DNA from 3 places in the Aquamicrobium ahrensii genome. Region 2 is predicted to be linked to each of the others. Evidence: predicted binding sites of a transcription regulator. Region 2 holds the regulator's gene; each other region holds the start of a gene.
What was found. Region 2 encodes LexA, which represses DNA repair genes until DNA is damaged. Its sites were predicted from a motif close to TGTTCNNNNTGTGTTCNG; they were not measured.
Positions count from the first base shown of each region.

Region 1: ABID44_RS11880 (ImuA family protein) is a predicted target of LexA. The motif match lies at 2,300-2,317, and genes of this name have one in related genera.
Region 3: recA (recombinase RecA) is a predicted target of LexA. The motif match lies at 7,245-7,262, and genes of this name have one in related genera.

Region 1 covers NZ_JBEPMN010000008.1:87,528-97,670, forward strand. Annotated here, with positions in the region: gene ABID44_RS11875 (Y-family DNA polymerase) at 1-1,361, opposite strand, end outside; gene ABID44_RS11880 (ImuA family protein) at 1,327-2,280, opposite strand; gene ABID44_RS11885 (metallopeptidase family protein) at 2,451-2,873, shown strand; gene ABID44_RS11890 (DUF1737 domain-containing protein) at 2,889-3,098, opposite strand; gene ABID44_RS11895 (HpcH/HpaI aldolase/citrate lyase family protein) at 3,156-4,034, opposite strand; gene ABID44_RS11900 (NAD(P)/FAD-dependent oxidoreductase) at 4,132-5,301, shown strand; gene ABID44_RS11905 (esterase-like activity of phytase family protein) at 5,315-6,334, opposite strand; gene cobT (cobaltochelatase subunit CobT) at 6,457-8,352, opposite strand; gene ABID44_RS11915 (GFA family protein) at 8,368-8,715, opposite strand; gene cobS (cobaltochelatase subunit CobS) at 8,732-9,718, opposite strand; gene ABID44_RS11925 (J domain-containing protein) at 9,849-10,143, opposite strand, start outside.
Region 2 covers NZ_JBEPMN010000001.1:169,257-179,399, reverse strand. Annotated here, with positions in the region: gene ABID44_RS00930 (SurA N-terminal domain-containing protein) at 1-438, shown strand, start outside; gene trpD (anthranilate phosphoribosyltransferase) at 435-1,445, shown strand; gene trpC (indole-3-glycerol phosphate synthase TrpC) at 1,448-2,254, shown strand; gene moaC (cyclic pyranopterin monophosphate synthase MoaC) at 2,259-2,759, shown strand; gene ABID44_RS00910 (molybdopterin molybdotransferase MoeA) at 2,761-3,966, shown strand; gene lexA (transcriptional repressor LexA) at 4,081-4,800, shown strand; gene ABID44_RS00900 (ComEC/Rec2 family competence protein) at 4,982-7,303, opposite strand; gene gltX (glutamate--tRNA ligase) at 7,590-9,011, shown strand; gene gltA (citrate synthase) at 9,192-10,143, shown strand, end outside.
Region 3 covers NZ_JBEPMN010000004.1:150,611-160,753, reverse strand. Annotated here, with positions in the region: gene ABID44_RS07810 (cysteine desulfurase family protein) at 1-780, shown strand, start outside; gene sufB (Fe-S cluster assembly protein SufB) at 938-2,452, shown strand; gene sufC (Fe-S cluster assembly ATPase SufC) at 2,480-3,235, shown strand; gene sufD (Fe-S cluster assembly protein SufD) at 3,261-4,529, shown strand; gene ABID44_RS07790 (cysteine desulfurase) at 4,602-5,843, shown strand; gene ABID44_RS07785 (SUF system Fe-S cluster assembly protein) at 5,840-6,244, shown strand; gene sufA (Fe-S cluster assembly scaffold SufA) at 6,352-6,738, shown strand; gene ABID44_RS07775 (TfoX/Sxy family protein) at 6,749-7,087, shown strand; gene recA (recombinase RecA) at 7,321-8,397, shown strand; gene alaS (alanine--tRNA ligase) at 8,671-10,143, shown strand, end outside.

The DNA of each region.
Region 1 (10,143 bases), on a different contig from region 2:
TAACGGCGGCCTTCGCTGTCCTCGACGCGGTAATAATCACGCTCCGGCATATCTTCCGCGCTGCGCCACCATTCGGGCGCGATGCGTTCCGGCCCCTCGGCGCGCACCACCTTGTGCAGGGCGCGCCGCCAGCGAAACCGCATCGGCGGTCCTTCCGGTATTTCAGTCACCGGCACCTCGACCGGTTCCGGCCGGTCGAACAGGCGTACGGGGCGTTCGGGTTGGGGGCGCTCGGGCGGCAATGGATGAGGCGCGCGCGGCCTGCCGCCCTCCACCACCTTTCCCGCAAATGGCCGCAAGGCGACCGCCCGTTCCGGAATATGGCTTTCGATCCGATCCGGTCGCATCACCGCGCTGGGCCCCAGCCTTGCCCGTACGCGATCCGCGAACAGGGCAAGATCGTCCTCCGCCACGTCGGTCTCGCCGGCGAGATCGGTTTGACGCATGTCGAAGGGCGCGGTTGAAAAGGCGGCGAGACGGGCAAGGTCGAAGCCATAGCCGGCGTCGAAATCGCAGGCGATGGCGGCAAGCTTTTCACGGAACAGATTGCGGACCTTGACCGGATCGCGCAGGGCCAGGGAGGTGGAAACGGCGATGCGGCTGACGGCGCCATCGACCCGGAACAGGGAAAGGCTGAGCCGCCTTGCGCCCTCGCCCCGCCGTTCCAGATCGCTTTTCAGCGCCGCCGCCAGCATGTGGATCAGCCGTTCGATGTCCTCGGTGAGCACGACCGGCTCGGCCAGTCGCCGCTCCACCGACAGTTCCGGTACGGGCAGGCGCGGCGACATCGCCTCGTCGATGCGGCCAAGCGCCTGATCGAGGCGCATCAGAAACTCCCGGCCGAAGCGGCGGGCAAGGGGCGCGCGGGGCGCAGCCATGATTTCGCGAACGCTGCGCAGGCCCACGCTGTCCAGCCCCGTGCAGACCGGCTTTTCAAGGCGCAACGCCTGCGGCGGCAACGGCGCGAGAAGCTCCACCTCGCCTCCCGGCGCAACGATCCGCTTGCCATGGAAACGCGCCGCCGCCCATGCCGCCCCGGCGGCCGAGGCAAGGCCGGCGCGCGCCTCGAAGCCCTGTTCGAAAAGCTGGGCCAGCATAGTGTCCAGCATCGGTTTTTCGCCGCCGAACAGTGAGGTGCAGCCGGTCACGTCAAGGAGCAGCCCGTCCTCCCCGTCCAGCGCCACCAGCGGCGTATAGCGGTCGCACCAGTCGGCAAGCTGACCCAGCAGGCGGCGTTCACCTGCCGGGTCGGCCTCGACCACGTCGAGGGACGGGTGCATGGCGCGCGCATCGGCAAGGCCCATGTTGCGCTTCAGGCCAAGCGCCTCAGCCCGTGCGTCGAGGGCCCCGATCTGCGTCACGTTGTTCCGGTGCAGGCTGAGCGCCAGCGGCGGATGCGTCTTTTTTGCGGAACGCCACGACCTGCCCAGCCGCCGGCGCAGAACCCTTTCCGCAGCCAGATAGGGAAACCACAGCGACAGGATTCGCTGCCCCGATTTGCGGGTTTGCTCTTTCGGTGAACAGGCGCTCATCGCAATTCCACTCCAGTGTGAACAGGCCGGGCAAGGCGGCGGGACATTTGTCGACCGAGACGGTGAAGGCTGGCCGGCCGATCGAGTCTTCGAGCGGGCCGGCAAGGGTGCGGCGCGACCCGGAGGGGGCCGGCGATACGACCAGACGCACCGGCGCAGCGGTCGTCTCGGCCTGCGCGGCCTGACGCAGCAGCAACACCGGCCGTCCCGCCGCCTGCGCCCGGCGATGCAGGCGGCGCGTCGCCGTAAGGTCGAGTTTTTCGGGATTGCCGCGAACCTCCACCACCACGGCCGCCAGCCTTTGCAGCGGAATCGCCTCCTCCGCCACCCACAGCGCATCGGCAAGCTTCGGGGCTTCGGCGAACAGAAGGCGTTCCGGGGAAAGGCCCGACAGGACCTGTGCGCCCGCCGCATGCGGAAAGCCGGCCTCGCGGAACACCTCGGACATGCCGACCCACAGCACCGGTCCCGGTTCTTTTGCCTGGCTAAGCAACAAACCGGCCAGCGCCAGCGCGAAGCCGGAAACCGCACCGGAATCGCGCGTTTCATGACCATGGATCTCGGTCAGGGCCGCCATCGCCAGCCCGCCGCCGAGCAGCTTGTCGAAGCCTGCGACGCCGATGCCAAGACGCGCGGCGTCGCCCGCCTCCGCCGGCGTCTCCAGCCGCTGCGGCAGCGTGCCTTCGATCCTTGCGATTTCCCGGCGCAGGGCGAAAACGGCGTCCCGCGCCACGGCGCGGTTCGCCATGACGTCAAACTCTCTTATTTGTTCCTGTTATGTTCTTATGGATTCCAGAGCCGCAGGCGAGAGTCAAGCAGCTTTGAGAAGAATTTATTCCTCTTGAGGTTCCGCGCATGCATCAGGGTTTGCCGAGCCCGGCGCAAAAGCCTATATGCCGCGGGAAAGAAGGACGAAGCATGGCCCGCATCTACAAGACCCGCACCTGGCACGGAGAGCTCTCACCCTCGCTGGAGGAAATGGAGATGCTGGCTCTGGAAGCCTACGCGCATCTGCCGGATGAGTTCCGCACGCTGACCGGCGAAATCGTCATTCAGGTGACCGAATTTCCCACCGACGAGATCATGGACGATCTGGCGCTGGAAACGCCGTTCGACCTGCTCGGCCTGTTCGAAGGCCGCGGTATCGCCGAACGATGGAACCCGGCCACCGGCGAGGGGCCGAACCGCGTCACCCTCTACCGCCGCGCCATTCTCGACTACTGGGCTGAAAACGAGGAGACGCTGAGCGACATCGTCACCCATGTGCTGATCCACGAGATCGGCCACCATTTCGGGCTTTCCGACGACGACATGGAGCGTATCGAGACCTCGGCCGAATAGAGCAGGAGAGCCGTCCTACCAGTCGCCGAGCTTCGTCTCGCCGGCAACATAGTCCTGGCCTTCGACATCCTTCACCACCGCCTGCCCGCAACGCATGATCTTTTCCTGTCCGTCATAGGCGTAGGTCGGCGAGCCGTAGAGATGCCAGCCCTTGTTCAGCGCCGCCGTCACCTTGTGGCAGAATGTGGCGTCGTCGACGGCTGTGAGGAAACGATAGAGGCGCATGGGTTCGTCCTGTGATGACGCTGCTTCAGCTCATGGGTCCGGGGTCCGGGACAGCGATCATGCCCCGATGACGGCTGCTTTCGCCAGCAGTTTTTCGGCCTGCGCCAGATGCAGGCGCTCGACCATGCGCCCGTTGAGAGCAATCACGCCCTTGTCCCGATTTTCCGGAAGCGCGAAGGCGGCGGCTATGGCGCGCGCCTCGGCGACGGCGCCTTGCGACGGCGCGAACACCGCATTGGCCACCTCGATCTGCGCGGGATGGATCAGCGTCTTGCCGTCGAATCCCATATTCGCCGCCTCCGCGCATTCACGCGAAAACCCCTCCGTATCGCGGAATTCATTGTAGACGCCGTCGATGAGGTCGAGCCCGCCGGCGCGCGCCGCCAGCACCATCTGCATCAGCCAGGGCAGGAAATAGCGCCGGTCGGGCGTCAGCGCCACGCCGGTCTCCTTGGCGAGATCGTTCGTTCCGGCAACGAAACAGGCGAGCCGCGAGGCGGGATCGCGGCCAAGCTCGGCAATCGTGGCGCTGTTCATCAGGCCCTTGGGCGTCTCGATCATCGCCCACAGGGCGATGGCGGCGTCCTCGTCGGCCTCGTCCAGAAAATCGCCTGCTTCCAGAACGTCGCGCGCCGTATCCACCTTGGGCAGCAATATGGCGTCGGGTTTGCACGCAATCGCTGCGGCGAGATCCTCCGCCCCCCATTCGCTCGACAGCGCATTGATACGCACCACCATCTCGGCCCGCTGCGGACGGGCCGCGAAAATCGCGGCGAGCTTCCGCCGCGCCACCACCTTTTCGGATGGCGCCACCGAATCCTCCAGATCGATGATGATAACATCGCAGGTCAGCCGCCCCGTTTTGGCAAGCGCCCTGTCGTTGACGGCGGGCACGTACAGAACGGAGCGGCGGGGACGGATTTGCATTTCGGTCATCTGGTCTTCTTGCCCGGCTCTTCTGGCCCTTGCAAGAGCTTGCGGCGGAATGGCGAAAGCTGCATTGATCGGCGCAGGTAAAATCGGGAATCACATCATGGCGAAATACGACATCGTCATCATCGGCGGCGCGATCATGGGCGCTTCGCTCGCCTATTATCTGCGCAAGGAAGGCTTTTCCGGCACTGTCGCCCTGATCGAGCGGGACCCGCAATTCACCCACTCCGCCACCATGCTGTCGGCGGCCTCGATCCGCCAGCAATTCTCGATCGCCGAGAACATCCGCCTGTCGCGCTTCACGCTCGACCTGTTCCGCCAGTTGAAGCAGGCGTTCGGCGACGAGGCCGACATCGGCTTTCGCGAGGGCGGCTACCTGATCCTCGCATCGGAGGAGGGGCTGCCGGTTCTCCGGGCAAACCATGCGGTGCAGGCGACCGAAGGCGCCGACATCGTGCTGGAGGACGCCGAAGCCCTTATGAAGCGCTTTCCCTGGCTGTCGGGCGAGGGCATCGTCGCTGGAGCCTATGGCGCCAGCGGCGAGGGCTGGTTCGATGCGCATGCCTATCTGCATCTGTTCCGCAAGGCGCTGCGCAGCATGAATGTCGATCTCGTCACCGCCTCGGTCACGTCCATCGAGCGGCAGGGCGACAGGATCGCCTCGGTGACGCTCGACAATGGCGACAGGCTGGAGGCCGGTCTGGCGGTCAACGCCGCCGGCCCCAACGCCGGCAAGGTGGCGGCGCTTGCCGGCGTCGAGCTGCCGGTTGAGCCGCGCAAGCGCAACGTCTTCGTGTTCGAGGCGCGCGAACGCTATGCCGACATGCCGCTGCTGGTCGACCCATCCGGCATCTATGTGCGCCCGGAAGGCTCGGTCTACATCACCGGCGGGGCCGAGAACGAAGAGGGCGAACAGGCCGCCGATCCGGCCGATTTCGAACCCGACTGGGGTCTGTTCGAGAACGAGATCTGGCCGGTGCTGGCCACCCGCATTCCGGCCTTCGAAGCGATCAAGATGACCCGCGCCTGGGTCGGCCATTACGACTATAATACACTCGACCAGAACGCGGTGATCGGCCCGCATCCGCAGGTGTCGAATTTCATCTTCGCCAACGGATTTTCCGGCCACGGCCTGCAACAGGCTCCCGCCGTGGGCAAGGCGCTGGCCGAACTGATCGTGCACGGCGAATATCGCATGCTCGACTGCTCGGTGTTTTCCTACCAGCGTATCGTGGAAGGGCGGCCTTTTCGCGAACTCAACGTGATCTGAACCCGGCCATCATTCAGTCTTCGTGCAGCACGAATTCGAGATAGAGATTGCGTTGCAGGAACGACTGGTTGTCGTCCGACATCATCGACACCATGGTGGCGCCGTCGGCGCGTCGCCATACGTCAAGCGCTTCCATATTGTCGATCTGATAGGCCATGTCCGCCTGAAACAGCACCGGCCCGTCGACCAGCGCACCCTCGGCCATGCTGTCGCCGGCGATGCGCCGCAGCCGCATGCGAACGCCGCTCATGATGGTGTAGCTGCGCTCCAGCAGCAGCAGGTCGCCACCCGGCAGGAAAGCGCCGTCGGTGATGTCGAACCCGCCATGGCGGCGGACCGTGAAGACACCTTTCCGCGGCCCATCGGTCACGGCGGCGAAGATGTTACCTTGGCTGTCGATACTCTTTTCGGCGACCACCACCAGCGCGCCCCTGAGCGGGCCTGAGACCGGCGCGAAGGCGACCGTCTCGAAGCCGCGATTCTGGCGAAGCTCATAGGCGGGCACGAGGAAATCGATATCTCCTGTCGGCCCTTTCATGCCCTGCGGCTCGATGCGGAAACGGCTGATTCGATGCCGACGCTCGAATCCGACGATGGCCTCGCCATTGCGCACGGCAAGGCTTTCGGCATCCATCTCTCCCTTTTCGGGATATGCATTGCCGGCCGCATCGACCATGGGCTGCATGCGCACCTGTTCGAGCCCGGCAGGTTTTCCTCTGGCATCGCGCACGATGCTGGCGAACAGCCAATAGCCGGTATCCGTTACGGCGAGGAAATCACCGCCGGGCGAGAGGAAGCGCATCGCGGAAACACCGCCGAAGGCGCGCGTCGCAGCAGACATCTCCAGCCCCCCGACGAACTCCAGCGGGCCGAACCGCGTCTCGTCGCTACCGATATGAAAGCTCGTGATCTGCCGCGAGGATACGCTGATGGGCCGCACCGCCGCCGGTTCGGCGAATGCGGGAGCGAAAAAGAGAACGGCGAGCGCGAACAGCAGCCCGCGCAGCAAGCCCGTGGACGGGCAGGGGCGCACGGGTTAGAGCGCCGTGCGTCCATCCGGACGCACAAAGGACGTTCTGAAATTTTGACCGGGCATCGGAACGATCCGAAAACCGCGTACACTTTTCGGTCCGATGCTCCAGGCCAGCGCGAGCATCAGGACGCCCGTCGCATCCTGCCGCCGCGGCCGTGGGTGCTTTCCTCCTCGAACAGCGAGGCGAGCTGCTCGGTCATGGCGCCGGCCAGCTCCTCCGCATCGACGATGGTGACGGCGCGGCGATAGTAACGGGTCACGTCATGGCCGATGCCGATGGCCAGCAGCTCGACCGGCGAGCGCGTCTCGATCAGCTCGATGACGCCGCGCAGATGCCGTTCCAGATAATTGCCGGGATTGACCGACAAGGTGGAATCATCGACCGGAGCGCCATCCGAGATCATCATCAGGATCTTGCGCTGCTCGGTCCGCGCCATCAGCCGGTGATGCGCCCACAACAGCGCCTCGCCATCGATGTTCTCCTTCAGAAGGCCCTCACGCATCATCAGGCCGAGATTGCGGCGCGCACGCCGCCACGGCGCATCGGCCGACTTGTAGACGATATGGCGCAGATCGTTGAGGCGGCCGGGATTGGCCGGCTTGCCGTCCTTCAGCCACTTCTCGCGCGCCTGCCCGCCCTTCCAGGCGCGGGTGGTGAAACCGAGGATTTCCACCGAAACGCCGCAGCGCTCCAGCGTGCGGGCAAGAATGTCGGCGCAGGTGGCCGCCACGGTGATTGGGCGGCCGCGCATCGAGCCGGAATTGTCCAGCACCAGCGTCACCACCGTATCCCGGAAATTGGTGTCGCGCTCCTGCTTGAAGGACAGCGGCTGCATGGGGTCGATGACCACGCGCACGAGACGGGCGGGGTCGAGATAGCCTTCCTCAAGATCGAAGTCCCAGGAGCGGTTCTGCTGCGCCATCAGGCGGCGCTGCAAACGGTTGGCCAGACGCCCGACCACGCCCTGAAGATTGGCGAGCTGCTTGTCGAGGAAGGCGCGCAGGCGGTCGAGCTCCTCCTCCTCGCACAGATCCTCGGCGCCGACGGTCTCGTCGAACTGGCTCGTATAGATCTTGTAGTCCATGTCCCTGGCCAGATTGGCGAAGGGATTGTCGCCACGACGCGCCTCGCCAGGCGTTTCCGCGTCGGCATCGTCGTCATCCGACAGGTCTTCCGACATGGCCTCGTCGGCGTCCGCCTCGGCCTGCGACTGGTCGTCCTCGGAGGCTGCCGCATCCTCGGCCTGCGCATCCTCGGAGCCGGAATCCTCCTCACCGCCGTCTTCGGAATCGTCGCCGCCCTGCGGCTCCTCTTCCTGATCGTCGTCGGCTTCCTCGGTCTCTTCGTCGTCCTCGAACTCCTCGGCCATGTTCATGGAGGCGAGCATGTCGCGCACCACGCGGCCGAAGGCCTGCTGGTCCTGGAGCTTGTCACCCAGTCCGTCAAGGTTGGGGCCGGCCTTGTCCTCGATCCAGCCGCGCCACAGGTCCACCAGCCGCTCGGCGCTCTTCGGCGCCTTGCGCCCGGTCAGCCGCTCGCGCACCAGAAGCGCGACGGCTTCCTCGAGCGGCGCTTCGTCCCGGTCGCGAACCTCGGCCAGATTGGCTTTGGCGTATTTGTCTTCCAGCATGGCGTCGAGATTGCCGGCGACGCCCGTCATGGCGCGCGCGCCAATGGCCTCGACGCGGGCCTGCTCGACGGCGTCGTAGACGGCGCGCGCCTGCTTGCCCTCGGGGGCCAGCCGCGCATGCACGCGATTGTCATGGCAGGCACGGCGCAGCGCCATGGAATCGCCGATGCCGCGCGTCACCGCGATATCGGCCAGAGTGGGTTTCTTCGGCAGCTCGGGCAGGCGCGCCCGGTTGCCGGCCATGGCCGGCTTGTCCTTGGCGAAGGAGACTTCCATCTCCTTGTCATTTGAGATGGCGCGTATGGCCACCGTCATGGCGCGCTTGAAACCATCGGTTTCAGCGCCCGCCTTCGGTTTGTTTCGCGTGTTGTCGCCGGGGCCCGCCATGATTCCTGTCGCCTGTCAGCGCGAGCGGCCATCCACCTGATGCGGCTCAAGCGCATCGAGGTCGACGCCGTCAAGGCAGCGGACGTTCACCGCCACCATCTTCTTGCCATCCGGCATCGTGCCGCGCGCAAAGGATTCCATGCCGCAGACGTTACAGAACAGATGCTCGATGGTCTTCGAGTTGAACTGATATTCGGTGAGGTCGGCTTCGCCGCTTTCCAGCGAAAAAGCCTCGGCCGGCGTGAAGGCCAGGATGCTGCCGCGCTTGGCGCAGTAGGAACAGTTGCAGGTGATGGGGCTCGACAGGTCGACCTCGACGCTGAACCGCACCTTGCCGCAATGGCATCCGCCCTGATAGCTCACGCCGTTCTCCTGTTTCTCACCCCAGCACGACGTTGGCGGCGCTTTCCGGCAGATCCTCGCCGAACACGCGCTGGTAGAACTCGGCCACAACCGGGCGCTCAAGCTCGTCGCACTTGTTGAGGAAGGTCAGGCGGAAGGCCATGCCCACATCCTCGAAAATCTCGGCGTTCTCGGCCCAGGTGATCACCGTGCGCGGGCTCATCACCGTGGAGAGGTCGCCATTGATGAAGGCCGAGCGCGTCATGTCGGCGACGCGCACCATCTTGTTGACGATCTCGCGGCCCTTCTCGTCGCGGTAATGCTTGGCCTTGGCGATGACGATGTTCACTTCGTTGTCGTGCGGCAGGTAATTCAGCGTCGTCACGATCGACCAGCGGTCCATCTGCGCCTGATTGATCTGCTGAGTGCCGTGATAGAGGCCGGTGGTGTCGCCGAGGCCGACCGTATTGGCCGTGGCGAAGATGCGGAAGGCCGGATGCGGGCGGATGACGCGGCTCTGGTCGAGCAGGGTCAGACGGCCGGAAGCCTCCAGCACGCGCTGGATGACGAACATCACGTCGGGACGGCCGGCGTCATATTCATCGAAGCACAGCGCGACGTTGCGCTGATAGGCCCAGGGCAGGATGCCGTCGCGGAACTCCGTCACCTGCTTGCCGTCCTGCAGCACGATAGCGTCCTTGCCGACCAGGTCGATACGGCTGACATGGCTGTCGAGATTGACGCGCACGCAGGGCCAGTTGAGGCGGGCGGCGACCTGCTCGATATGGGTCGACTTGCCGGTGCCGTGATAGCCCGACACCATCACCCGGCGATTGTAGGCGAAGCCCGCCAGAATCGCGAGGGTGGTGTTCCTGTCGAACAGATAATCGGGGTCGATGTCGGGCACATGCTCGCTCGGCGCCGCATAGGCCGGCACGACCATCTTCGATTCGAATCCGAAAGTATCTTTCACCGAAACCGTCGTATCCGGCAGGTTGGCGATGTCTCGATCGACCTTGTTCATGATGTTCCCAACGTCTCCACGGGCGAAAGAAAGACTATGTCTTCGCCGGCAATCATGGTTTGTCCGGGGCGGTCTTAAAGCCTTTTCCAGCCGGATGAAAGTTGGAAAAACGCTCTGGCCCTGTCACTTATCAGCACAGGCCCGCCTGCTTGAGCACCCGATAGGCCTGCAGCACGTCGCGGAACCGGTCCTCGGAGCCCCTGTCGCCGCCATTCGCATCCGGATGATGGCGCTTGACCAGTTCCTTGTAGCGCGATTTGATTTCGGCGGAAGTCGCCTGCGGGGTCAGCCCCAGCGTCTCCAGCGCCTTGGTCTCCAGCGGTCGCGCCTTGCGCTGGCGCGGCGGCGTGTCCGGATCGGCGCCGAACACGTTGAACGGGTCGCGCATGCGGTTGTAGTAGCCGGCGCGCCCCGAGCGCATCTGG
Region 2 (10,143 bases):
GTCGCCGACTGGACTGCTCTGGAGACGGAAAAGAAGCTTCTGGCAAAGGCCGGGGAATTGCAGAAGCGCGTCCAGGAAGGGGCTGAACTGGATGCCCTCGCCTCCGAGCTTTCACTGGAAAAACAGACCAAACGCGGGTTGAAGCGTTCCGCCGACGATGCAGATTTCGGCCGCGAAGGCGCCGCGGAGATCTTCGAAGTCAGTGAAGGCGGATCGGGCATCGTGCCCTCGCCTGCCGGCGACGCGCAGATCCTGTTCAAGGTCGCTCAGGTGGTCGAGCCCGCCGGCGCTGACGCCAGCACGGTGCCGGAGGATGTCCGCACCTCGTTCGCGGCCGGCCTCTCGGGCGACCTTCTCGACCAACTCGTTGCCCGGTTGCAGACCGAGTACAAGGTCGAAATCGATCAGGTAGCCATATCGCAGGCGCTCGTTCGATGAGCGCGCTGAAGCCCTTCATTGCAAGCGTCGCGGCTGGCAAGCCGCTCAGCTTCGAGGAAGCGCGCGAGGCGTTCGAGATCATCATGTCCGGCGACGCGACCCCCGGCCAGATCGGCGGCTTTCTGATGGCGCTGCGCGTGCGCGGGGAGACGGTCGGCGAGATTTCCGGCGCGGTGGCCACAATGCGCGACAAGATGCTGCGCGTTTCGGCGCCGGCCAACGCTATCGACATTGTCGGAACCGGCGGCGACGGCCTGCACAGCTTCAACATCTCCACCGCGTCCGCTTTCGTCACAGCCGCCAGCGGCGTGCCGGTGGCCAAGCACGGCAACCGGGGCCTGTCGTCCCTGACCGGCACCGCCGATGTGCTGACAAAACTCGGCGTCAACATCGAACTGGCTCCTGATGCGATCAGCCGTTGCGTCGAACAGGCCGGAATCGGCTTCATGTTCGCGCCGGCCCACCATCCGGCCATGAAGCATGTCGGCCCTGTCCGAGTGGAGCTGGGAACCCGGACCATCTTCAATCTGGTCGGCCCCCTTACCAATCCGGCCAGTGTCGGCCGCCAGCTCGTCGGCGTGTTCGCACCGGAATGGGTCGTACCCGTGGCCGAGGCGCTCAAGGCTCTTGGTTCCACCCATGTGTGGGTGGTGCATGGCGACGGCTATGACGAGATCACCACCACCGGCGAAACGCAGGTTGCCGAACTTGCTGGTGGTGAGGTGCGCAGTTTCACGCTAACTCCGGAGGCCTTGGGGTTGGGCCGCCACTCCAAGCAGGACTTGCGCGGCGGAGATTCCGAAACCAATGCGGCAGCGCTTCGCAATGTGCTTTCCGGCGCTTCCGGCGCCTACCGAGACACCGTGCTGATGAATGCCGGGGCCGGTCTCGTGGTCGCCGGGCAGGTGACCGAATTGGCGGAAGGCGTCGCGAAAGCCAGCGAGGCGATCGACAGCGGCCGCGCCATGCAGGTGCTTGACAGACTGATCGAGGTTTCCAACGCTTAGCCATGTCCGATATTCTGCGTAAGATCGAAAGCTACAAGCGCGACGAAATCGCCGCCGCCAAAGCGCGCGTTTCACTGGATGATCTCAGGGCCCGTGCGAGCGATCGGGACAAGCCGCGCGGTTTTCTCGCCGCGCTCGAAAGCCGCAACAGGGACGGCCAGTTCGCGCTCATCGCCGAGATCAAGAAGGCCAGCCCCTCCAAAGGATTGATCCGTGCGGATTTCGATCCGCCCGCCCTCGCCCGCGCCTACGAAACCGGCGGGGCGGCCTGTCTTTCGGTGCTCACCGACGCCCCCTCGTTTCAGGGCGCGCCGGAGTTTCTGACCGACGCCCGCGAGGCGGTGTCCCTGCCTGCATTGCGCAAGGATTTTCTGTTCGACACCTATCAGGTGCATGAGGCGCGCGCCTGGGGCGCGGACGCCATTCTCATCATCATGGCGAGCGTGGACGACGAAACGGCTCGCGCGCTTGAAGACACCGCGTTTTCGCTCGGCATGGATGTGTTGATCGAAGTTCACGACGAGGAGGAAATGGAGCGCGCGCTGCGTCTCTCATCCCGTCTTCTGGGCATCAACAACCGCAATCTGCGCACCTTCGAAACCAGCCTCGAAACCAGCGAGCGGCTGGCTCCCATGGTTCCGGCGGATCGGCTGCTGGTGGGCGAAAGCGGCATCTTCACCAATGAGGATTGCAAGAGGCTGGCCGCCAGCGGAATTGGCGCCTTCCTCGTCGGCGAAAGCCTGATGCGGCAGGAAGACGTCACCGCTGCAACGCGCATTTTGCTGGGGCTGGACGCTCCGGGAGCTTGAGGCGATGACCAATACACCACCCGCCAAAAGCGGCCTCACCCATATCGGAACGATGGGGGAGGCGCATATGGTGGATGTTGGCGACAAGGCCGAAACAATTCGCGAGGCGGTCGCCGAGGGCGTCGTGCGCATGCAGGCCGAAACGCTGGCAATGATTGTCGAAGGCAATGCGAAGAAGGGCGACGTTCTTGGCACGGCCCGAATCGCCGGCATCATGGCGGCAAAGAAAGCGCATGAACTCATTCCGCTTTGCCACCCGCTGCTGTTGACGAAGGTCACGGTGGAGATCGAACCGGACCACGCCCTGCCCGGCCTCAGGGTGCGGGCGATGGCGCGGGTGACCGGCAAGACCGGGGTGGAAATGGAGGCTCTGACAGCCGCTTCCGTCGCCTGCCTCACCATCTACGACATGGCCAAAGCCGTGGATCGTGGCATGGTTATCTCGGACGTCAGGTTGCTTTCAAAGACCGGGGGCAAGTCCGGCGACTATGAGGCGGAAAGCTGACATGGCTCTGGTTCCGATGGAGACGGCGCTGGAGCGCCTTCTGCAGGGTGTCGAGCCTCTGACTGCCGAACGGGTTCCCCTCGATCAGGCTTACGACCGGGTGCTGGCTGAACCGGTAACGGCGCTTCGCACGCAGCCGCCGTTCCACGCCTCCGCCATGGACGGCTACGCCGCCCACGGGGTCGATGCAGGCGCAATTGGAAACCGGCTCGCAGTGATTGGCGAAATTGCCGCCGGCAGCACCTTTTCCGGGACCGTGGGCAAGGGAGAATGCGTACGCATCTTCACCGGCGCGCCCCTTCCCGCCGGCGTCGACACTGTCGTCATTCAAGAGAATGTGAAGGTTGCGGCGCCGGGCATCATAGAACTGCTCGAGACCACGGTAGCGGGCCGCAATGTCCGGCGCGCCGGTATCGACTTCATGGAAGGCGACCTGCTGATCGAGAAAGGCCGCCTGCTCGGTCCTGCAGCATTGTCGCTGGCTGCGTCCGCCAACCATCCCAGCCTTTCGGTGGTGAAGCGCCCGCTGGTCGCCATCATCGCCACCGGAGACGAGTTGCGCCCGCCCGGCAGCGCAACCGGGCCTGGCCAGATCATCTCCTCGAACGCCTATGGCATCGCAGCCTGCGCCCGCGCCGCCGGCGCGGAAGTGCTTGATCTCGGTATCGCCCCCGACCGGAGGGACGCCACGGCAGCGCTGGTCAGGGAAGCGGTGGCGGCGGGGGCAGATGTTATCGTTACGTCCGGCGGCGCTTCCGTTGGCGATCACGACCTCGTTCACGAGGTTTTGACCGGGGAAGGCATGACGCTCGATTTCTGGAAGATCGCCATGCGCCCCGGCAAGCCGCTGATGTTCGGCAGGATGGGCGAGATCAGATGTCTTGGTCTGCCCGGCAATCCGGTGGCCAGCCTCGTTTGCTCCCAGCTTTTCCTCAAACCGCTGCTTGCCCGTCTTGGAGGAAAGCCGTTCCGGCAGGACATGCGCGCCGCTATCCTTGGGGCCGACATGAGCGCCAACGATCACCGGCAGGATTATGTGCGCGCGAGGCTTGAGGAGCGCGATGGAAAGCTTGTGGCCACGCCGTTCGAAATGCAGGATTCCTCCATGCTGCGCGTGATGGCGGCAGCCGGCGGCCTGATCGTCCGGGCTCCATTCGCAGATCCGCTCGCAGCCGGCGAGCCGTGCCCGGTTCTGCTCATCGACTAACGAATTCTCAATTCATTCATTAAACTTTAAACGGTTGCGGAACACAACTGGAACATATAGTGTTTGTTCCGGGTTTGTTTTCCAATTCTGGATTCACCGCTGCCGGGGGAACCGATGCTGACGCGCAAGCAACATGAATTGCTGCTCTTCATTCATGAACGAATGAAAGAGAGCGGTATTCCGCCTTCATTCGACGAGATGAAGGAGGCGCTGGATCTCGCTTCCAAATCCGGCATTCACCGGCTCATCACCGCCTTGGAGGAACGCGGCTTCATTCGCCGCCTGCCCAATCGCGCCCGGGCGCTCGAAGTGTTGCGTTTGCCCGATTCCATTGCGCCCGGCCTCAACAGCGCGCGAAAATTTTCCCCAAGCGTCATTCAGGGCAGTCTCGGGCAGCCGGCTAAAGAAACCCGCAAACTCCAGATCGCCAGCAATGACGACGATTCGGGTTCGGCCGTTTCCATTCCGGTTATGGGACGGATCGCCGCCGGCGTGCCGATCGATGCGATCCAGCATAAGACGCACTCCATTTCCGTGCCTCCGGAAATGCTCTCCAGCGGCGAACACTATGCGCTGGAGGTCAAAGGCGATTCGATGATCGAGGCGGGTATCTTTGAGGGCGATACGGTCATCATCCGCAATGGTGACACGGCGACGCCGGGTGACATCGTGGTCGCGCTGGTGGATGACGAGGAAGCCACCCTGAAACGTTTCCGCCGCAAGGGTGCTTCCATTGCCCTTGAAGCGGCCAATCCAGCCTATGAGACGCGTATCTTCGGACCCGACCGGGTGAAGGTGCAAGGCAGGCTTGTCGGATTGATCCGTCGCTACTGATAGAAAGTGGAAGCCCTTCGACGAAAGCCGGTCTTCAGAAGGTGCATGTATCTTTTAAAGAAAAATATCGAGAAAACCAAACGATATAAGGCTAACCTTCTAAATCAGGTTAGGTATTACACGTTGGCGGCTTGATCCTGGAGCGGGCGGCCATCGCGTGCATTCTGGACGGGCTTGTTCTTTATTCCGATTCGCGCGTCAGGCCACCTTCCGGAGAATTTGCAGGCTTGGGGGTGGCCACTTTCCGCTGGTAGGGTGGCATGCCGCGCGCCTCCCGGGAAAATCGGCGCTGGGTATGCCATGGGCGATAGTCTCCCTCGATGGAGAAGTGTATTTCGGGCTTTGGTCTCGTGGATGCTGCGCCGTTCGATGAAAAGCCTGCCGGCAGGAATACCGCCGCACTGCCCTTTTGCGCCAGTTGGCGGCGGGTGATGACGGCGAGACCGGCATTGCGGCAGGGATTTCTTGCCGTTGGGTCTTCGATCACGATAAGGCTCGCCGTATCGCAGAAGGCGCGGGCAGTATCGGTATCGGACGCCTGCACGATCTGCGCGCCTGAAGGGTGGTGTGTCACGCAAACCCTGTCCGCGCATCGAAATCCTGCGCCTGCGGTGGATTCCTCGCCACCGTCCTTCATTTTCAGCGCGAGATCGTTCCGATCCTTTTGTTTGCGTCGCTCCGGCGCCTGCACGCCTTGCGCATCGAGAGCCCGCCGCCAATTATCCATGGTGAAGGCGTTGGGGCGCGGACGGTTAACGGCGATCTCGCCATTCTCCATGGTGACGGCGAGCAACCGCGCGTCTTCCGAAATCAGAATGTCCGGTGTGCGTTCTTCAATCAGCATCATCAGACTCGCCACCGCAAACGGCGCCGAAACCCATCGCAGCCATGTCGTCGCCATGGTCGCGATCACGAGCGCTATGCTTGCTAAAAGGACGGAAGCTGCCGAAATCAGGCCGACCGCATCAATGGGCGACAGGTCGGCGATCCGTTCTGACAGATGGATCATTACAGTCAGACCCTGCCCCATCACATACAGAAACGGGCCATCCAGCCCGAAAGGCATGGCTATGGACGCGAAAACCGCAAACGGCATGACGATGATCGAAACGACGGGCATGACTGCGAGGTTCGCCAGCAGGCTGAGTGGCGCCACACGCTGGAAGTGCCAGGCTGCGTAAAGTGTTGTCGCGATGCCAGCGACGATCGAAGTGGCGGCGAGCCCGATCATCATGACGGCAAATCGATGCAGAAGTGCACTGGCGAGCGAGCGCTTTGCGGGAACTCCCGCCGAAACGCGTCGGGCGCGATAATCGGACCACGCCGCATAGGCCCCAACAAGTGCGGCGGTCGCCGCAAACGACATCTGGAAACTTGGGCCCACAACCTCATGCGGCGTTACGAGAATGACGATGATGGCGGAAATGGCGAGGTTGCGCATAGTGAGCGCGCTTCGATCGAACAGAATGGCGATCAGCATCACCGCCAGCATGATGAAAGAGCGAACTGCGGCGACCACCATTCCGGAAATCAGCAGATAGGCGATGATGGCGAACAGCGCCGTCAACGCCGCATATTTCCTGACCGGTCGACGGGACGAAAAATCCGGAAACAGCGCAAACAGCGCCCGCATGAGACCCATCACGGTGCCGGCGACCAGCGCCATATGCAGACCGGAAATGGAAATGATGTGGTAGATGCCGGTCTTGCGCATCGCCTCATTGATTTCTTCCGGGATACCAGCCCGCACGCCGACGATGAGAGCGGCGGCGATCTCGCCCTCCGGCCCGCCGATACTTTGCCTGATACGCCCGGCGATCGATTGCCTCGCACGCTCGATCGCCGCGCCGAAACGGGCGGTGATCGGAGCTACTGTCGGGGAGGAAAGTTCCGGCCCGGAAAGGAAGAAACCGCTGGCGCCGATGCCGCTGAAATAGCTGGAGAAGGATGTGTCGTAGCTGCCCGGTCGAATCGGCCCCGCAGGCGGCAGGAGGCGCACAAGGCCGGTCACATCGGAACCGGGACCGATATCAGGAGATATCTTGCGGGCTGAAAGGCGCACTCGCTCCGGCTGATACCGCAATTTCGGACGCTCGGTCGAAACGACATCGATGGTGAGTCGCTTGCGGCCGCTGGCCATCTCCTCGATCTCCACCACGCGGCCTGTCAGGCGCACACTTATCTCCGCGCCTATGATCTTCGTTCCAAGTCGCCAGGTTTCCAGCTTGGAAAGCCAGATTCCGGCAAGACAGAGCAACAGAGCGAGCAGGCAAAGCTGGAGCGCGTGTCTGTGCCGGGCGAGCCACACGGTCCCGATGACAAGCCCCGTCATGGCAAGAAGAGAGGGCCAGGACGGTTCGTAGCGCAGCGTGAAATAGGCGACGACCCCGACCGACAAGAACACCGGCGTCAGCAGAAACGCGCCGCCACGCTCAAGTTCCAGAGCGATCGCATCGGAAACGGCGCGCCACGCCGCTCCTCCCGCTGCTGGCTCCTTCGCCACCCACAGGTTCGGGGGCCGAGGCGGCGTCTCAACGGCTGGTTCAGCGGAATTTGGCTGTGTGGAACAGCGCAACGGCTCGCAAGCCTGCGGAGCATCCTGCGAGACCCGCTCCGGCAAGGCGAAAAGATTGCGTTCGCTGACGTCAGATGGCGGAATCTTTGCGCCCTGTTCCCCCGCAGACGACAAAGTCACGGGCTCTCCCCTTGCACCCCTCATCTCCTATGCTACATGAACGCGCAAACTGCGAAAGCCCGACAGGCGGCTTTCGGCACCGCGCGAGAATTGAATGTCTGAAAAGGTCGTCACCCGCTTCGCTCCCTCACCTACGGGATTTCTGCACATAGGCGGCGCGCGCACCGCGCTGTTCAACTGGCTCTACGCCCGGCACACCGGCGGCGTCATGTTGCTGCGCATCGAGGATACCGACCGGGGACGCTCCACCGAAGCCGCCACCGCGGCCATCCTTGAAGGGCTGACCTGGCTTGGCCTCACCTGGGAAGGAGAGGCCGTATCCCAATACCAGCGCGCCTCGCGCCATCGCGAAGTGGCCGAGGAACTGGTGCGCTCGGGCAAGGCCTATTACTGCTACGCCACGCCGGCCGAACTGGAAGAGATGCGTGAGAAGGCCCGCTCCGAAGGGCGTCCCCCGCGCTATGACGGCCGCTGGCGTGACCGCGATCCCGCCGACGCGCCGGCAGGTGTTGCGGGCGCGATCCGCATCAAGGCCCCTACCGAGGGCGAAACCGTCGTTCACGACCTCGTGCAGGGGGAAGTGCGCTTCCCCAACAAGGATCTGGACGACTTCATCATCCTTCGCTCGGACGGCAATCCCACCTATATGCACGCGGTCGTGGTCGACGACCATGACATGGGCGTCACGCATATCATCCGTGGCGACGACCACCTCACCAACGCCGCGCGCCAGACCGTCATCTACAACGCCATGGGCTGGCAGGTTCCCAAGATGGCGCATATTCCGCTCATTCACGGGGCTGATGGCGCGAAGCTCTCCAAGCGCCATGGCGCTCTGGGCGTCGAAGCCTACCGCTCGATGGGCTATCTGCCCGAGGCGCTGCTGAACTATCTTGCCCGCCTTGGCTGGAGCCATGGCGACGACGAAGTGATGTCGATCGGTCAGATGGTCGACTGGTTCGACGTCAAGGACGTCAACAAGGGAGCCGCGCGTTTCGATTTCGCCAAGCTTGAAGCGCTTAACGGCGTTCACATGCGGGGCATGGACGACGCTGCGCTGACTGAGGCATTTCTTGCCGCCCTGCCCTATCTGCCCAACGGCGAGGAAATAGATGCAGGTTTCGACGATGCGGCCAGAGCGCGGCTGCTCAAAGCGATGCCGGGCCTGAAAGAACGCGCCAGGACGCTGGTGGAACTTGCCGGGAACACCTACTACCTGACGGCGAATCGGCCGCTTCAACTGGACGACAAGGCCGCTTCCATACTGGATGCCGACGCCCGGACCGTGCTGAAGGGAGTTTCGGAACGATTCCAGGAGCTTGGCGACTGGAATGCCCAGACCACAGAGGCGGCGGTTCGCGAATTTGCGGAAAGCTCGGGGTTGAAGCTCGGCAAGATCGCACAGCCTCTGCGCGCCGCCCTGACAGGTCGGGCCACCTCCCCCGGCGTGTTCGACGTGCTGGAGGTGCTTGGCCGCGAGGAAAGCCTCGGGCGTATTCAGGATCAAATCGATTAAGGATTCAGGGCCGCGAAAAATGGCATTGAAAGGCTTGTTTTGCGGTGCAACATTAGCGCGCGGGCCGATCGGCCCGGCACCTTATACAGGCTGCAATTTCGAACATTTTCCATGTTTTCGGATTTTGCATCGCAAAATAATTTTTGCCGCTTGGGCATGAGACTTGACAAGGAGTTTGCAATGACCGGATCGACTGCGAAACTGGAACTTGGCGGCAAGACTCACGAGCTCAAGGTGCGAAGTGGCACGATCGGGCCAGACGTCATCGACATCGCCTCGCTCTACTCCACCACCGGAGCCTTCACTTACGATCCCGGGTTCACTTCCACCGCAAGCTGCGAATCGCAGATCACCTATATCGACGGCGACGCCGGCATTCTGCTGCACCGCGGCTATCCCATCGAGCAGCTTGCTGAACATGGCGACTTCCTCGAAGTCTGCTATCTGCTGCTATACGGCGATTTGCCGACCAAGGCCCAGAAGGAAGACTTCGACTACCGGGTCACGCGCCACACCATGGTGCATGAGCAGATGAGCAAGTTCTTCTCCGGCTTCCGCCGCGATGCCCACCCGATGGCGGTGATGTGCGGTGTTGTTGGCGCGCTTTCCGCCTTCTATCACGACTCTACAGACATCTCCGATCCGCATCAGCGCATGGTCGCGTCGATGCGCCTGATCGCCAAGATGCCGACCATTGCGGCCATGACCTACAAGTATCACATCGGCCAGCCGTTCATGTATCCGAAGAACGACCTGAACTTCGCCGCCAACTTCCTGCACATGTGCTTCGCGGTGCCGTGCGAGGAATACAAGGTCAACCCGGTTCTGGCGCGCGCCATGGAGCGCATTTTCATCCTGCACGCCGACCATGAGCAGAACGCCTCGACCTCGACAGTTCGCCTGGCCGGCTCCTCCGGGGCCAATCCTTTCGCCTGCATCGCCGCCGGCATCGCCTGCCTCTGGGGTCCGGCTCACGGCGGCGCCAACGAGGCTGCGCTCAACATGCTGGCCGAAATCGGTCATGTCGACAACATCCCCGAATATGTGAACCGCGCCAAGGACAAGAACGACCCGTTCCGGCTGATGGGCTTCGGTCACCGCGTCTACAAGAATTATGACCCGCGCGCCAAGA
Region 3 (10,143 bases), on a different contig from region 2:
AAGCTGGACGAACTGGCCGCCGCGCTGGCCGCCCACGACAAGGAGCAGGGGCTGGCGCTTGTCGCCGTTCATGCCGCCAATAATGAAACCGGCGTTGTGCAGTCGCTCGAACAAATCGCCGCTGTCGTCAAGGCCGCCGGCGGGGTTCTTGTGCTGGATGCGGTCCAGGCCGCAGGGCGCGTTCCACTCGATATGTCAAAGCCTTGCGCGGATTATCTGATTCTTTCCGCTCACAAGATCGGCGGCCCCAAGGGTATCGGCGCGATCATCGCCGCTGCCGACCTCATGATGCCGACGCCGCTGGTTACGGGTGGCGGGCAGGAAAAGGGCCATCGCGGCGGAACTGAAAACCTCGTCGGGATCGCCGGGTTCGGTGCGGCCGCCTTCGCCGCGCTTGAAGGGCTTCAGACGATCGAAAATATACGGGAGTTGCGCGACCGCTTCGAAGCGACGCTTCTGGAGCTAGTTCCCGACGCCGTCATCTTCGGACGCGCTGCGCCGCGTCTGGCCAATACGATTTTCTTCGCCATTCCCGGCCTCAAGGCCGAGACGGCCCAGATCGCCTTCGACCTTGCCGGAGTGGCGCTGTCTGCCGGCTCCGCATGCTCGTCGGGCAAGGTTGGCGCGAGCCATGTGCTGACGGCGATGGGCTTCGATGAATTCCAGGGTGCGCTGCGTGTGTCCGTCGGGCAGGCGACGGATACGCAGGACCTTGAACTGTTCCGTTCGGCGCTGGCGGGCATCGCGTCCCGCCGCTCCGGTGGGAACAGGGCTGCCTGAGGGCGGCCGCACGGGCCTGGCCCGGTCAAGCTGTGCGGTTATGGCCGGGTGAAATCCCGGTATGGACGCACTATATGGAACTTACGCCGCCCGGAAGGGGGGGCGCCATAGTTTGAAAACTGTCGGGCCTTGCCCCCGATAAGGATGGAGAACGCCTGTGGCTGCTGTGCAGGAAACGATTGATGCCGTTCGCGAGATCGACGTCGATCAGTACAAATATGGTTTCGAGACTGAGATCGAGACCGAAAAGGCCCCCAAGGGTCTTAGCGAAGACATTATTCGCTTCATCTCGAACAAGAAACAGGAACCCGAGTGGATGCTCGAGTGGCGGCTGGAGGCCTATAGGCGCTGGCTGACTATGGAGGAGCCGTCTTGGGCGCGCGTTTCGTATCCGAAGATCGATTTTCAGGATATCCACTATTACGCCGCGCCGAAGAACCAGAGCGGGCCGAGGTCGCTCGACGAGGTCGATCCCGAACTGCTGCGCACCTATGAAAAGCTCGGCATTCCGCTTCGCGAGCAGGAAATCCTCGCCGGCGTGCAGAAGTCTGCGGCGGAAGATGGAGAGGCCAGCGACAATGTCTATGCTTCCGGCCGTGTCGCGGTCGATGCGGTGTTCGATTCCATTTCCGTCGTCACCACCTTCAAGGAAGAGCTGGCCAAGGCCGGCGTGATCTTCTGCTCGATCTCCGAGGCGATCCAAGAGCACCCGGATCTCGTGCGCAAATATCTCGCTTCCGTCGTGCCGGTGAGCGACAATTACTACGCGACGCTCAACTCGGCCGTGTTTACCGACGGGTCGTTCGTCTACGTGCCGAAGGGCGTGCGTTGCCCGATGGAGCTGTCGACCTACTTCCGCATCAACGAAAAGGACACCGGCCAGTTCGAGCGCACCCTCATCATCGCCGAAGAAGGCTCGTATGTGTCCTATCTGGAGGGCTGCACCGCTCCGCAGCGTGACGAGAACCAGTTGCACGCCGCCGTTGTCGAGCTGATCGCGCTCGATGACGCCGAGATCAAATATTCGACCGTCCAGAACTGGTATCCGGGCGACAAGGAAGGCAAGGGCGGCATCTACAATTTCGTCACCAAACGTGGCGATTGTCGCGGTGCGCGCTCGAAAATTTCCTGGACGCAGGTGGAGACGGGTTCAGCCATCACCTGGAAATATCCGAGCTGCATCCTGCGCGGCGACGACAGCCAGGGCGAATTCTACTCGATCGCCGTCTCCAACGGCCATCAGCAGATCGACAGTGGCACCAAGATGATTCATCTCGGCAAGAACACCAGGAGCCGCATCATCTCCAAGGGCATCGCCGCCGGCTTTTCGCAGAACACCTATCGCGGTCAGGTGTCCGCCCACCGCAAGGCCACGAATGCGCGCAACTTCACCAACTGCGACTCGCTGCTGATCGGCGACCAGTGCGGCGCGCACACCGTGCCTTACATGGAGGCCAAGAACTCCACCGCCCAGTTCGAGCACGAAGCCACCACCTCGAAGATTTCCGATGACCAGAAGTTTTACGTCATGCAGCGCGGCATCCCCGAAGAGGAAGCCATCGCGCTCATCGTCAACGGCTTCGTCAAGGAGGTCATTCAGGAACTGCCGATGGAATTCGCCGTCGAGGCGCAGAAGCTCATCGGTATCTCGCTCGAAGGTTCGGTCGGCTGACCGTTTACAGATATTCAGGAAGAACAAATGCTTGAGATCAGAAACCTCCACGCCCGTATCGCCGAGGACGGCGCCGAGATCATCCGCGGGCTGAACCTTACGGTGAAGGCCGGCGAAGTCGCCGCCATCATGGGCCCTAACGGCTCCGGCAAGTCCACGCTGTCCTATATCCTCGCCGGGCGCGACGATTATGAAGTGACCGAAGGCGACATCCTCTACAATGGCGAGTCCATCCTCGAGATGGACCCTGCCGAGCGCGCCGCGACCGGAATTTTCCTCGCCTTCCAATATCCGATGGAGATACCGGGCGTCGCCACCATGGAATTCCTCAAGGTGGCCATGAACGAGCAGCGCAAGGCGCGCGGTGAGGAGCCGCTGAAGATTTCCGAATTCATCGCCCGCGTGAAGGAAGTCGCCGGCACGCTCAACATGGACATGTCCATGCTCAAGCGCCCGCTCAATGTCGGCTTCTCGGGCGGCGAGAAGAAGCGCGCCGAAATTCTGCAGATGAAGCTCCTGCAGCCGAAGCTGTGCGTGCTGGACGAAACCGATTCCGGCCTCGACATCGATGCGTTGAAGGTCGTGGCCGAGGGTGTGAATTCGCAGCGTGCGCCCGACCGCGCCTTCCTCGTCATCACCCACTACCAGCGCCTGCTGGAGCATATCGTGCCCGACTCCGTGCATGTCCTCTACAAGGGACAGGTCATCAAGTCCGGCGACAAGTCGCTGGCGCTCGAACTTGAAGCCAATGGCTATGCCGGCGTGATCGGTGAAGCCGCCTGAGGCGGCGGAACGTGAGGTGAATGCAATGAACATACACGCAACCCCGCAGCTTACGCCCGCCGAGACGGCCCTCATCGAGGCCTTCGGCGAGCGGCTGGGCGCACTGCCGGGCGACAGCGCGGTGACGGTCAGGCGCGACGGCGCCATCGAGGCGATCAAGGCGGGCCTGCCCACGCGCCGCGTCGAGACCTGGCACTATACCGATCTGCGCCGGCTCCTGAACAAGGTGCCGGAGTTCGACACCACGGCATCCGTCAAGGCGCTCGACCCGCTTCTGGAAGGTTCGGGACTGGTCACGCTGGTGAATGGCGCTGTTTCCGGCAAGCCGGTGCTCGACAATGGCGTTTCGTTCGCTCCGCTTGCCGAGCGGCTGGCCGATGGCGCTTTTGCCGCTTCGCTGGAGACTTATGGTTCCGACGACGCGATCGGCGCGATCAATGCCGCCTTCGTGGCGGATGGAGTCGCGCTCGACATCGCCGAAGGCGTCAAACTTGAAAAGCCGGTCGAACTTCAGAACCTGCAGGCCGGCGGCCAGAGCCATGTGCGTCTGGCGGTCAATGTCGGCGCGGGTTCCCGTGCTGTCATCGTGGAGCGTCAGACAGGCGAAGGCGCGGGGCTTGCCACGTCCGTCAGCCAGCTTCAGGTTGGCGATGGCGCCGAGGTGACCTGGCTGATCGTGCAGGAGCAGCCCGAAACCGCGCAATATCTGGCGCAGTTCAAGGCTGTGATCGGAAAGGACGCCAAGCTGACGCTGTTCGTCATGAACGCCGGCGGCAAGCTGGTGCGTCAGGAAGTGCTGGTCAAGGTCGCGGGCGAGGGCTCGGATTTCCAGTTGCGCGGCGTCAACCTGCTTGCGGGCGACAGCCACACCGACTTGACTATGGTGCTTGACCATACGGTTCCGCATACCGGCTCCACGGAGATCGTGCGCAATGTGGTGACCGGCAAGGCCCATGGCGTGTTCCAGGGGCGCATCAATGTCCATCAGGTTGCGCAGAAGACCGATGCGCGCATGGCCTGCAACACGCTTCTGTTGTCCGACGACGCCGAATTTTCGGCCAAGCCGGAGCTGGAGATCTTCGCTGACGACGTGGCCTGCGGCCATGGCGCGACGGTGACGGAAATCCACGGCGACCATCTTTTCTACCTGATGTCGCGCGGCGTTACCGAGAAGACGGCGCGCGGTCTCCTGGTGAAGGCCTTCGTCGCTGAGGTGATCGAGGAACTGGAAGACGAGGAGATCGTCGAGGCCCTCGAAATCCGGCTCGACCAGTGGTTCGCCACGCACGGCTGAGCATTTGGGCCTGATCGGCGTCCCCCTCCCGTATGGGTGGGGGATTCGGGAACGCGGTGTAGAGAACGAGCAATGGACCAGAAGATCGAGACGACCCCTTATGATGTCGAGGCTATTCGCCGCGACTTCCCGATCCTTGCCCGGCAGGTGCATGGCAAGCCGCTGGTCTATCTCGACAACGGCGCGTCGGCGCAAAAGCCTCAGGTGGTGCTGGACGTGATCCAGCATGCCTATTCCCTGGAATACGCAAACGTCCATCGCGGCCTGCATTTCCTTTCCAACGCCGCCACCGACGCCTATGAAAAGGCGCGTGAGAGCGTGCGCCGCTTCCTCAATGCGCCGTCCACCGACAACATCATCTTCACCTCGAACTCGACCGCCGCGATCAACACCGTGGCTTACGGGTTCGGCATGCCGAACATCGGCGAGGGCGACGAGATCGTGCTGTCGATCCTGGAGCACCATTCCAACATCGTGCCCTGGCATTTTATCCGCGAACGGCAGGGCGCGAAGCTGGTCTGGGTGCCGGTGGACGATCTTGGCGCGCTGCATCTCGAGGATTTCGAGAAGAGCCTGACCGATCGCACGAAGCTGGTCGCCATCACTCATATGTCCAATGCGCTTGGCACCGTGACGCCGATCCGGGAAATCTGCCGTATCGCCCATGCGCGCGGCATTCCGGTTCTGGTCGATGGGAGCCAGAGCGCCGTTCATATGCCGGTCGACGTGCAGGACCTCGATTGCGATTTCTTCGTCTTTACGGGCCACAAGGTTTACGGCCCCTCTGGCATCGGCGTTCTGTACGGCAAGACGGAGCGGCTGGAGGCGATGCGGCCCTTCATGGGGGGCGGCGAGATGATCGAGGAGGTGACCGAGGACACGGTCACCTATAACGCTCCGCCCCACCGCTTCGAGGCCGGCACACCACCCATCGTTCAGGCGATAGGGCTGGGCGCAGCTCTGGACTACATGGACAGCATCGGCCGCCAGCGCATCGCCGCGCATGAGGCCGAACTGACCGATTATGCGCATGAACGGCTACGCGCCATCAATTCGCTGCGCATTTTTGGAGAAGCTGCGGACAAGGGAGCCATCGTTTCCTTTGAGCTTCAGGGCATTCATGCGCATGACGTCTCGATGGTGATCGACCGTCAGGGCGTTGCAGTGCGCGCCGGCACCCATTGCGCCCAGCCGCTGTTGAAACGCTTCGGCGTCACCTCCACATGCAGGGCATCCTTCGGCATGTACAACACCAAAGCCGAGATCGACGCCCTGGCGGAGGCGCTGGAAAAGGCGCGGAAATTTTTCGGATGACGGATATGGATGAGACCACCACGAACGCCGAAGCCGACGGACAGCCTGAACAGGCCATCGCAACCGCGCCGGTTTCGAACATTTCCGAGGACGAACTGGCGCGGCTGACCGACGATATCATTTCCGCGCTCAAGACCGTCTATGACCCGGAAATCCCGGCCGATATCTATGAGCTTGGCCTGATTTACCGCATCGATATCGAGGACGACCGCACCGTCATGATCGACATGACGCTGACCGCGCCCGGCTGTCCGGTCGCCGGCGAGATGCCCGGCTGGGTTCAGAACGCGGTGGGCGCGGTGGAAGGGGTTTCCGGCGTCGAGGTCAACATGACCTTCGATCCGCCATGGACTCCGGATCGCATGTCGGAAGAGGCGCAGATCGCCGTCGGCTGGTATTGAACGCCGGTCGCGCCCTTGCGGCGAGTTCCGAATTCCCCCATCTTGGGGGGAGATAAAGAAGGTCATTCCGGCGGGCCTTTAACCCGCGTGGCATGGAGAAGACTGGCATGGCACGTTTTTCCGTCATGACGCTGACCGAGAAGGCAGCCGAACGCGTGCAGGAGATCGCCTCCTCGCGCGAGGGCGCGCATGGCATTCGCATCGGAGTGAAAAAAGGCGGTTGCGCCGGCATGGAGTACACCATCGATCTGGTCACTCAGCCGAACCCGAAAGACGACCATGTCGAGCATCGGGGCGCACATGTCTACGTCGCGCCGGAAGCCGCGCTTTTCCTGCTCGGCACCGAAATGGATTTCGAGGTTGGAACGTTGCGCACCGGCTTCGTATTCCGCAATCCCAACCAGTCTTCCGCGTGTGGTTGCGGCGAATCCGTGGAACTCAAGCCCGCCGATCTGAAGGCTCTGGCCGAGGCTCGCGCCGCAGCCGACGCCTGAACTGCCCGCCATGGACAATGCGCGTATCGACGACCTTTTCGAAGGCCTCGGCGCGGTTACCATACGCCGTCTGTTCGGCGGCAAGGGCGTCTACCATCGAGGCGTCATCATAGCCATTGTTCTGCAGGACGAACTGATGCTCAAGGCGGATGCCGAAAGCGGTCCCGACTTCGCGGCCGCCGGCTCCCGGCAATGGACCTATCGCGGAAAAGGCAGGAAGGTGGCCATGCCCTATTGGACCGTGCCCGAGGCCGCATTCGATGATCCCGATGAAATGACGATGTGGGCCCGCAAGGCTTATGACGCCGGATTGCGGGCAGCGGCGCAGGAAGAGAGGCTGGCGCGCTGAGCCGCCTAGCATGGGGTCAGGCGGGGCTTCGATTCGGGGCCGTGTGTTCCCGCCTGCAATATTCACATCTCCACAAAGGCGCATCCGGTCTTTAAACAAAATGAGAACATATTAGGTTTTTCAAATAAAAACAAATAGTTAATAACTCTTGCCAGATTGGAACAAAAGAGGTACAAAAATGTGAGCGGTCAACGATTGTCCGTCTATCATTGACGACCAAAGGGTGCTGTATCATGGCTCAGAATTCATTACGGCTTGTAGAGGACAATTCGGTGGACAAATCAAAGGCTCTGGACGCGGCCCTGTCGCAGATCGAGCGGGCTTTCGGCAAAGGCTCGATTATGCGTCTGGGCGCAAACGAGCAGGTGGTGGAGATAGAGACGGTCTCGACCGGATCGCTCGGCCTCGACATTGCGCTGGGCGTGGGCGGCCTGCCGCGCGGGCGTATTATCGAGGTTTACGGTCCCGAAAGCTCGGGCAAGACGACGCTGGCTCTTCATACAGTGGCCGAGGCCCAGAAGAAGGGCGGCATTTGCGCGTTCGTCGACGCCGAACATGCGCTTGACCCCGTCTATGCCCGCAAGCTTGGCGTTGATCTCGAAAACCTCCTGATCTCGCAGCCGGACACCGGTGAGCAGGCGCTGGAGATTTGCGACACGCTGGTGCGCTCCGGCGCGATCGATGTTCTGGTGGTGGATTCGGTGGCTGCGCTGACCCCGCGCGCCGAAATCGAGGGCGAAATGGGCGATTCTCTGCCCGGCCTGCAGGCCCGCCTCATGAGCCAGGCGCTGCGCAAGCTGACGGCGTCGATCTCGCGCTCCAACACCATGGTCATCTTCATCAACCAGATCCGCATGAAGATCGGCGTCATGTTCGGCTCCCCGGAGACGACCACCGGCGGCAACGCGCTCAAGTTCTACGCCTCGGTGCGTCTCGATATTCGCCGTATCGGCTCGGTCAAGGATCGTGACGAGGTGGTCGGCAACCAGACCCGCGTCAAGGTGGTCAAGAACAAGCTTGCCCCGCCCTTCAAGGTGGTCGAGTTCGACATCATGTATGGCGAAGGCGTGTCGAAGACCGGCGAGCTCATCGACCTCGGCGTCAAGGCCGGAGTGGTGGAGAAGTCCGGGGCGTGGTTCTCCTACAATTCGCAGCGTCTCGGTCAGGGGCGCGAGAACGCCAAGCAGTTCCTGCGCGACAATCCCGATACGGCGCGCGAGATCGAAATGGCGCTTCGCCAGAGTGCGGGCCTGATAGCGGAGAAGTTCCTTGAAGACGGTGGTTTCGAGGCGGAAGCGGGAGAGGGTTAATCCTCGATATCCGGGCGCTGCGACACGCGCTGTGTATCGTAACCAAAACGCCGGTCTTTTCAGGCCGGCGTTGTGGTTTTCCGGAACGGTAAAAAAGGTTTTGCAGCTTGTTGTGTAACGCCGGTGTTCGCTATCGCATCTCCGACAGTCCGGAGCGGCGCGCGGCATTCTGGACAGGGTGCGGGCAGGCCGCTAAAAGGCTGTGTTTCTGCACGGGCGCTCACATGGTTGGTTGAGGCGCTTTTTCGAATTATTGTCCAAAAGGCATCTTCCATGAGTGGTGTGAACGAGATCAGGTCGACCTTCCTCGACTACTTCCGCAAGGAAGGTCACGAGGTTGTGGCCTCCAGCCCGCTTGTGCCGCGCAACGACCCGACATTGATGTTCACCAATGCCGGTATGGTGCAGTTCAAGAACGTGTTTACCGGTCTCGAAACGCGCGCCTACAGCCGCGCAACCACCTCCCAGAAATGCGTTCGCGCCGGGGGCAAGCACAACGACCTCGACAATGTCGGCTACACTGCGCGTCACCACACCTTCTTCGAGATGCTGGGCAATTTCTCCTTCGGCGACTATTTCAAGGAGCGGGCCATCGAGCTTGCCTGGAACCTGATCACCCGCGAGTTCGGGCTGGCCAAGGACAGGTTGCTGGTGACCGTCTATCACACCGACGAGGTGGCCGCCGACCTGTGGAAGCGGATAGCCGGCCTGCCAGACGAGAAGATCATCCGCATTGCGACCAGTGACAATTTCTGGGCGATGGGCGATACTGGTCCCTGCGGTCCTTGCTCGGAAATTTTCTATGATCACGGCGATCATATTCCCGGTGGCCCCCCCGGCAGCCCCGACGAAGATGGTGACCGCTTCATCGAAATCTGGAACCTCGTCTTCATGCAATACGAGCAGGTGGCGAAGGAGGAGCGCATCGAACTGCCGCGCCCGTCCATCGATACCGGGATGGGGCTGGAGCGCGTCGCCGCCGTGCTGCAGGGCGTGCATGACAACTATGACATCGACCTCTTCAAGGCGCTGATCCGCGCTTCCGAGGAAGCGACCGGCGTTCCCGCGATCGGGGCGAACCGTGCCAGCCATCGGGTCATCGCCGACCATTTGCGCGCCTCGTCCTTCCTCATCGCCGATGGCGTTCTGCCCTCCAACGAGGGACGCGGCTATGTGCTGCGCCGCATCATGCGCCGCGCCATGCGCCATGCCCAGCTTCTGGGCGCAAGGGACCCGTTGATGTGGCGTCTGGTCCCGGCGCTGGTGCGCGAGATGGGGCAGGCCTATCCCGAACTGGTAAGGGCCGAGAACCTGATTTCCGAAACGCTGAGGCTGGAGGAAAGCCGCTTCCGCAAGACGCTGGCGCGCGGCTTGACCCTTCTCAACGAGGCGACCGAGAATCTGGGTGGTGGCGGCCGGCTCGACGGGGAAACCGCTTTCAGGCTCTACGACACTTACGGCTTCCCGCTCGACCTGACGCAGGACGCGCTACGTCAGCGCAATATCGCCGTCGATCTCGATGGATTCAACGCGGCGATGGAACGCCAGAAGGCCGAGGCCCGCGCCAACTGGGCCGGATCGGGTGAAGCGGCGACCGAGACGGTCTGGTTCGGCGTGCGCGAGAAAACCGGCGCTACCGAGTTCCTCGGCTATGACACGGAGCAGGCCGAAGGCATTGTTCAGGCTCTGGTGCAGGAGGGCAAGGAAGTGGAAAGCGCCTCCGCCGGCCAGAAAGTGGCGCTCGTC